3 regions of the Sphingopyxis sp. OPL5 genome follow, and region 3 is predicted to be linked to each of the others. Evidence: predicted binding sites of a transcription regulator. Region 3 holds the regulator's gene; each other region holds the start of a gene.

Region 1 (2,199 bases), 1.0 Mb from region 3:
ATGGTGCGTGCGGTCGCCGAGCGGGCGCTGACCCGCGCCGGCTACACCGTCGTCACCGCGTCGCAGGGCGAGGAAGGGCTCGAACGCTTCGGCCAGATGGACAAGGTCGACCTGATCCTGACCGACGTGATGATGCCGACGATGGACGGGCCGGCGATGGTCCGCGCGTTGCGCGCCAAGCGTCCCGACCTGCCCGTTTTGTTCATGTCGGGCTATGCCGAGGAACAATTGCGCCAGTCGATCGATATTGATCATGTGTCCTTTCTTCCCAAACCCTTTTCGGTCGCGCAATTGACCGAGGCAACCTCGGCGGCGCTCGACGCCGCGGCGCAGCGGGCCGGCTGATGACGGCGAATCGCAACATCCTGCTCGTCGAGGACGATGTGCTGATCGGCATGATGCTGGTCGACATGTTCGACGCGCTGGGCTTCCCAGAACCCGCACAGGCGGCGAGCGTCGAGGATGCTCTGGCGATCATCGCGGCGCAGCCGGTCGACGCGGCGCTGGTCGACATCAATCTCGGCGAGGCGAAGGGCTGGCCGGTCGCCGATGCGCTCGCGGCGAAGGATATTCCCTTCGCCTTCACGTCGGGTGGTGGCGACGCGATTCCGCCGGCGCACGCCCACCGCAAGCTGGTATCGAAGCCGTTCCGGCTCAGCGAAATCGAAACCGTTCTCAACGAATTTTTCGACGGATAAGCGTGCGGTTTGCGCCGCCGCAACAAATTTTGTTCCACTCTTGTTCCTTGAGAACAAATGCCGTACACAGGTCCGGCGTTGCGATGCTTCTGCCTTCGCGATAGAGCAGGAAAGGGACGGTCATGGCCGGTCAATTGTCACTCGTGGAATCGGGGAAATCAGTGAACAGCACGGACAGGCAGAAGGCGCTCGACGCCGCCTTGGCACAAATCGATCGCGCCTTCGGCAAGGGCTCGGTGATGAAATTGGGTTCGAAGGAGACGATGCAGGTCGAAGCGATTTCGACCGGATCGCTCGGACTCGACATCGCCCTCGGCGTCGGCGGCCTGCCGCGCGGGCGCGTCATCGAAATCTACGGCCCCGAAAGCTCGGGCAAGACCACCCTCGCGCTCCACGTCCTTGCCGAGGCGCAGAAGGGCGGCGGCACCGTCGCTTTCGTCGACGCCGAACATGCGCTCGACCCGGTCTATGCCAGGAAACTTGGCGTCAATATCGACGAACTGATCGTGTCGCAGCCCGACACCGGCGAACAGGCGCTCGAAATCGTCGACACGCTGGTGCGCTCGAACGCGATCGACGTGCTCGTCGTCGACTCGGTCGCCGCGCTCGTTCCGCGTGCCGAAATCGAGGGCGAGATGGGCGACAGCCATGTCGGCCTGCAGGCGCGCTTGATGTCGCAGTCGCTGCGTAAGCTCACCGGCTCGATCAGCCGTTCGCGCTGCATGGTGATCTTCATCAACCAGCTGCGCATGAAGATCGGCGTGATGTACGGCAACCCCGAGACAACGACGGGCGGCAACGCGCTGAAATTCTACGCTTCGGTTCGCCTCGACATCCGCCGCACCGGCCAGATCAAGAATGGCGACGAGATCGTCGGCAACACCACTCGCGTCAAGGTCGTCAAGAACAAGGTCGCACCGCCGTTCAAGCAGGTCGAATTCGACATCATGTATGGCCAGGGCATCTCCAAGATCGGCGAGATTCTCGATCTCGGCGTCAAGGCGGGCATCGTCGAGAAATCGGGCGCCTGGTTCAGCTATGATTCGATCCGCATCGGACAGGGCCGCGAGAATTCCAAGACCTTCCTCAAGGATAACCCCGAACTGATGGAACGGCTGGAAACCGCGATCCGCGGCAAGACAGACCAGGTCGCCGAGGAAATGATGGCCGGCCCCGACGACGACACCGACGACTGATAGGAATCCGGTCGGTCCGTTCCTGCGGACCGGCCGTCCAACGGCGGCGGGTTCCTTGCCCCTCAGGTTCGCAACCCTCTCGCGGACCGGCCCGCCCGCCGTTGGCCTTGCGCGGCCCTTTCGAGCGGCTACAAGCACGCCATGCCCGCGATCCGCCTCTTTGGCCTGCCCACCGACGTCAACAGCAGCTTCGAACGCGGCGCCGCCGCCGGCCCCGCCGCGATCCGCGCCCAGCTCTGGAGCGAGCGCGGCAATATGGCGAGCGAGCTCGGCCCCGAACTCGGCACCGACATCGCCTTCGCCGA
Region 2 (2,199 bases), 670 kb from region 3:
TGCCATTTCAGCGGTCGGAGCCTCGCCTTCGGCGTCCTCGGGCCGGCTCACGGGCGTACCCGCGCAGCCGACGCATCGCGAACGATACGGACCTTCTTCGCCGCCTTTCCGGCGCCCAAGCGAAGCTCGCCGCGAACGAACAACCGGTCGACGATCATGAAGCGGCCGTCGACACGGTAGTTCAGAAGCTCGGCCACGCCCTTCTCGCCGACCGCAAAGAGCGGCGGCATCTCGCCGGTCGCGATCGAAGGGCTGAACTCAACAAAGAGCTGTCGGCCGTCGTCGAACGCGCGCACCGGGCGCCATGGCGCCTTGTCGCCGCTGATCCGGTAGGCGAAGTTAAGCGACGGCAGATTGATCCCGCTGGCGGCGGGCGCGGCCCTCACACGCTCGGCTTCGGCCGCGCGAAGCGCGATCAGCTCGTCCTGCGGATAGCGCCACGAGACTGCGGCCATATAGGTCGAAGGCGTCGCGCGCAGTTCAATGTGGTAAGTTCGGCGGCTCGTGTTGATGACGGGCTCGCTTTCCTTCATCTTGCGGCCGTTCGGGACGATTGCGATCGGCACGGTGACCATCAGGGTCGCGAGCGTGCCTTCATAGCTGCCGTCGTCCTTGAGGGTCAGATTTCCGATGGTGGTACCCATGTCCAGTCTCCTTTGATGCTCGGGGACCATCCCCGATGGCGCCAGAAGGAGGGGCCGTGAGCCGCCGTCACCGAGCGCATGCGAGGGCGAACCCCCGCAGGGGGTTGACGGCATTAGGCGAGCCGAGCCCCGCAATCAGGCAGCCAATGAGGGAAAGGTCCCATGCAACGGGAGCCGAGGGGTCACAGCGGAACTCATGACTCCGGATGCGAAAGCCGGGGCTCACGGCTGCCCGGCCCACCCCGCTCCACGCCCCGTCCCCGCTTCCCGGCGCAATGCCCCGCACCTTCGATCTGCCGCACCGCCGGCTCGTATCTCCGCCCCGCGGCAAACCCCCGGCACCCTCGCTTTCCGGCTTTTCATCCACAGCGATGATACCGCTTCGCCGCAGCGCGCCTTGACGAAGAGCAGGCAATGAGAACAAAGAAGGAACATAAGACCAGCTTGCCGAGTTATCCGCACCTATGCGCCAGTCCGCCGTTCTTGAAGAAATTCGCGCGAAAATAGCGCAAATCGAAGGCGTTGGCGCTCGTCATGACGTCATCCCGTTCGGTATCGAGGATTTCGACTCGCGAATTCCTGCGCGCGGAATCGCCACCGGCGCGCTTCACGAGCTCGCCGGCAGTCCCGAACTGGCGGACGATGCGAGCGCCACGATCTTCCTTGCCGGTATCCTCGCCAGGAGCGACGGCCCGGTTTTCTGGTGCCTGCGCTGGCGTGATCTCTTCGCCCCCGCGCTCCATCTTGCCGGGCTCCATCCCGACCGGCTGATTCATGTCGAAGCGGGCAGCGACACCAACGTCCTCCTCGCGATGGAGGAGTGCCTCCGCCATCCGGGGCTCGCGGGGGTCGTCGGCGAGGTCAAGAAATACAGTACCATCGCTTCGAAGCGGCTGCAGCTTGCCGCCGAAGCCTCGGGAGTCCCCGCCTTCATCTTCCGCCGCGCCTGCAAGGCCGGCGAGCCTGCCGAAGGCAGCGCCGCCGTGACCCGCTGGCGCGTCACCGCGAGTCCGACCGAGGATCTGGGCATCCCCGCGATCGGACGCGCGCGCTGGCGCGTCGCGCTCGAGCGCGCGCGCGGCGGCAATCCGCACAACTGGATCGTGGAGGGCTGCGATGCGACGGGTCGTATCGCTCTTCCTGCCGCACTGGTCGACCGACCGGCTGCGCAGGAAGATGCGCAAGCCGCAGCCTGACGGCCGCGCCCCGCCCCGCCCGCTCGTCACCGCGATCCCCGACCATGGCCGGCGTATCGTCGCGGCGACGTGCCGGGAGGCGCGGATGCTTGGCATTCAGACGGGCATGACGATCACGAAAGCGCGGGCTTTCGCGCCCGAGCTCGATGTCGTCGACGGCGAGCCCGAAGCCGATCTCGACGGGCTGCGGCGCCTCGCCCTCTGGGCAGGCGAGCGTTATTCGCCGATTGTCGCGCCCGATCCGCCCGACGGGCTCTGGCTCGACATTACCGGCTGCGCGGCTATCTTCAGCAGCGAGCGAGCCTTGCTCAAGGATCTTCACCGCCGCGTCGCAGCCTTCGGTCTCAGCCTGCAAATTG
Region 3 (2,199 bases):
TCGGCGACGCGCTGCTGCTTGGCCTGCCCGGCAACCCCTCGTCGGCCTTCGTTACTGCGACCCTGTTCCTGCTCCCCCTCGTCCGCCATCTCGCCGGCGCGCGAGCCCCGCTCCCGCAACTGCGCAGGGCCCCGCTCGCGGCCCCCCTCGGCCCCGGCGGCGCGCGACGCGACTATTTGCGCGGACGGATCGACGGCGGCCTTCTCTCGCCCTTCGACGGACAGGACAGCGGCCGCACCTTTCCGCTCGCTGCGGCGAATGCGCTCGTCATCCGCGAGATCGGTGCGCCGTCCCGCGCGGCGGGCGACGCGGCGGATTATATCGACATCGCTTGACAAGTTCGCTTCTGTTCCATTATCGTTCTCCTTATGTCCGAAACCGGCATCATGGAGAACGCCCGATGTTGACCGCCAAGCAGCATGAACTGCTCCACTTCATCCAGCAAAAGCTCGACGCGAGCGGCATCTCGCCGTCGTTCGAGGAGATGAAGGAGGCGCTCGGGCTCAAATCCAAATCGGGAATCCACCGCCTGATCAGCGCGCTCGAGGAGCGCGGCTTCCTCCGCCGCCTCCCCAACCGCGCCCGCGCGCTCGAGGTCGTCAAGCTTCCCGAGGGCGGCAAGGCGGCCGTCAGCACCGATCGCGACAATGTCGTGCCGCTGCGCAAGCCCGCCCCGGCGATGCGCCCGATCGCCGCGAACGACATCGTCGAGGTCCCGCTCCACGGCAAGATCGCCGCGGGTGTGCCGATCGAGGCGTTCGAAAATCATGACAATCTCGCGGTCCCCGCCGCGCTGCTTGGTTCGGGCGAACATTATGCGCTCGAAGTGTCGGGCGACTCGATGGTCGAGGCCGGCATCTTCGACGGCGATTATGCGCTGATCCAAAAGGTCAGCACCGCGCGCGAAGGCGATATCGTCGTCGCGCTCGTCGACGGGCAGGATGCGACGCTCAAATATTTCCGCCGCGAGGGCAAGATGATCCGTCTCGATCCCGCGAACAGTGCCTATGAGCCGCAGCGCTACGCCGCCGAGCGCGTCATCGTGCAAGGGAAGTTGTCGGGACTGCTTCGTCGTTACCACTGACCTGCGGCGGGCGGCGCCACATATGCTCGTCGCCCGCGCCTAACGCCGTCACCGCGCGCGGCCGATCGCCGAGGTAAAGCGCCAGCCCGCCGGTCTGCGGCAAGGTATCGCGGTCGATCGTCAGCCAGCGCCCGGCGCATTCGCGCGGCAGCCAGCGCTCGCTGATCACCACATCGGCCGCGGCGCACGCCGCCGCCATGTCCGCCCCCTCGATCCGGTCGCGCCCGCGCGCCGCCAGGATGGTGCGCCCATCCTGCGTCCAGCGACAGAAATCGCGGTTGCAGGCGACATGATCGAGGTCGGTGAGCGCGGCGAGCGGCGCATCGATGCCCGCCGCCTCGGCCACCGCGTCGCGCACATAATCCCCCGCCCGCTCGCGCAGCAACGCATAGCTGCCGTCGGGTTGTGCCGCGGCGATATGCTTGCCGTCGCCGGTAATCAGCACATCGGGCCGCGGCTGGGCGAGCAGGACGGCCATGCCGAGGACCAGCGGCACCGCCCCCGCCCAACGCCAGCGCGTCCGCCACAGCAGCAGCCATATCCCGCCGAAGATCGCGAGGCCGAAACCCCAGGGCGGGAACACCGGCAGCGTCGCGACCGCGCCGGGCGCATCGGCGACGCTGTGCGCGAGCCAGATCAGGGCGTTCAGCGCCTGCTCGGCGACCCACCAGAAGGGCGCGCCGAGCCCGACGCTGTCGAACAGCAAAGCCAGCGCCTCGGCGGGCATGATGACAAAGGTCGTCAGCGGGATCGCGACGACATTGGCGAGCGCGCCATAGAGCCCCGCCTTGTGGAAATGGAACAGCGCGATCGGCGCCAGCGCGACCTCGACCGCGAGCCCGGTGATCACCAGTCCCGCGACCCCGCGTCCCAGGCGAAACACCCATGGCTCCTCGCGCCGCGCCATGAACCGCTGCATCGCGCGGCTTTCGTGGAGCGCGACGATCGCGGTGATCGCCGCGAAACTCAGCTGGAAACTCGGCCCCGCCAGCGATTCGGGGCGCCAGATCAGCACAATCAGCGCGCCCGCCGCGACCAGCCGCAGCGTCAGCGCCTCGCGCCCGAGCAGAAAGGCGATCAGCACCAGCAGCGCGGCGATGAACGAGCGCAAGGTC

Evidence for each region. The regulator LexA, encoded in region 3, represses DNA repair genes until DNA is damaged. The targets are predictions, from matches to a motif close to GTTCCNCNCTTGTTCT.
Region 1: a site for LexA is predicted at 730-745, ahead of recA (recombinase RecA). Genes of this name have one in related genera too.
Region 2: a site for LexA is predicted at 1,062-1,077, ahead of EEB18_RS01670 (ImuA family protein). Genes of this name have one in related genera too.

What each region holds. Positions count from the first base shown of each region.
Region 1 is NZ_CP060725.1:730,382-732,580, reverse strand. Features, by position in the region: gene EEB18_RS03575 (response regulator) at 1-345, shown strand, start outside; gene EEB18_RS03570 (response regulator) at 345-698, shown strand; gene recA (recombinase RecA) at 821-1,894, shown strand; gene speB (agmatinase) at 2,036-2,199, shown strand, end outside.
Region 2 is NZ_CP060725.1:362,881-365,079, forward strand. Features, by position in the region: gene EEB18_RS01660 (TrbI/VirB10 family protein) at 1-51, opposite strand, end outside; partial or broken gene EEB18_RS01665 (TrbG/VirB9 family P-type conjugative transfer protein) at 48-515, opposite strand; partial or broken gene EEB18_RS22825 (hypothetical protein) at 525-758, opposite strand; gene EEB18_RS01670 (ImuA family protein) at 1,109-1,840, shown strand; gene EEB18_RS01675 (DUF6504 family protein) at 1,761-2,199, shown strand, end outside.
Region 3 is NZ_CP060725.1:4,369,848-4,372,046, forward strand. Features, by position in the region: gene EEB18_RS21005 (molybdopterin molybdotransferase MoeA) at 1-335, shown strand, start outside; gene lexA (transcriptional repressor LexA) at 401-1,084, shown strand; gene EEB18_RS21015 (ComEC/Rec2 family competence protein) at 1,038-2,199, opposite strand, start outside.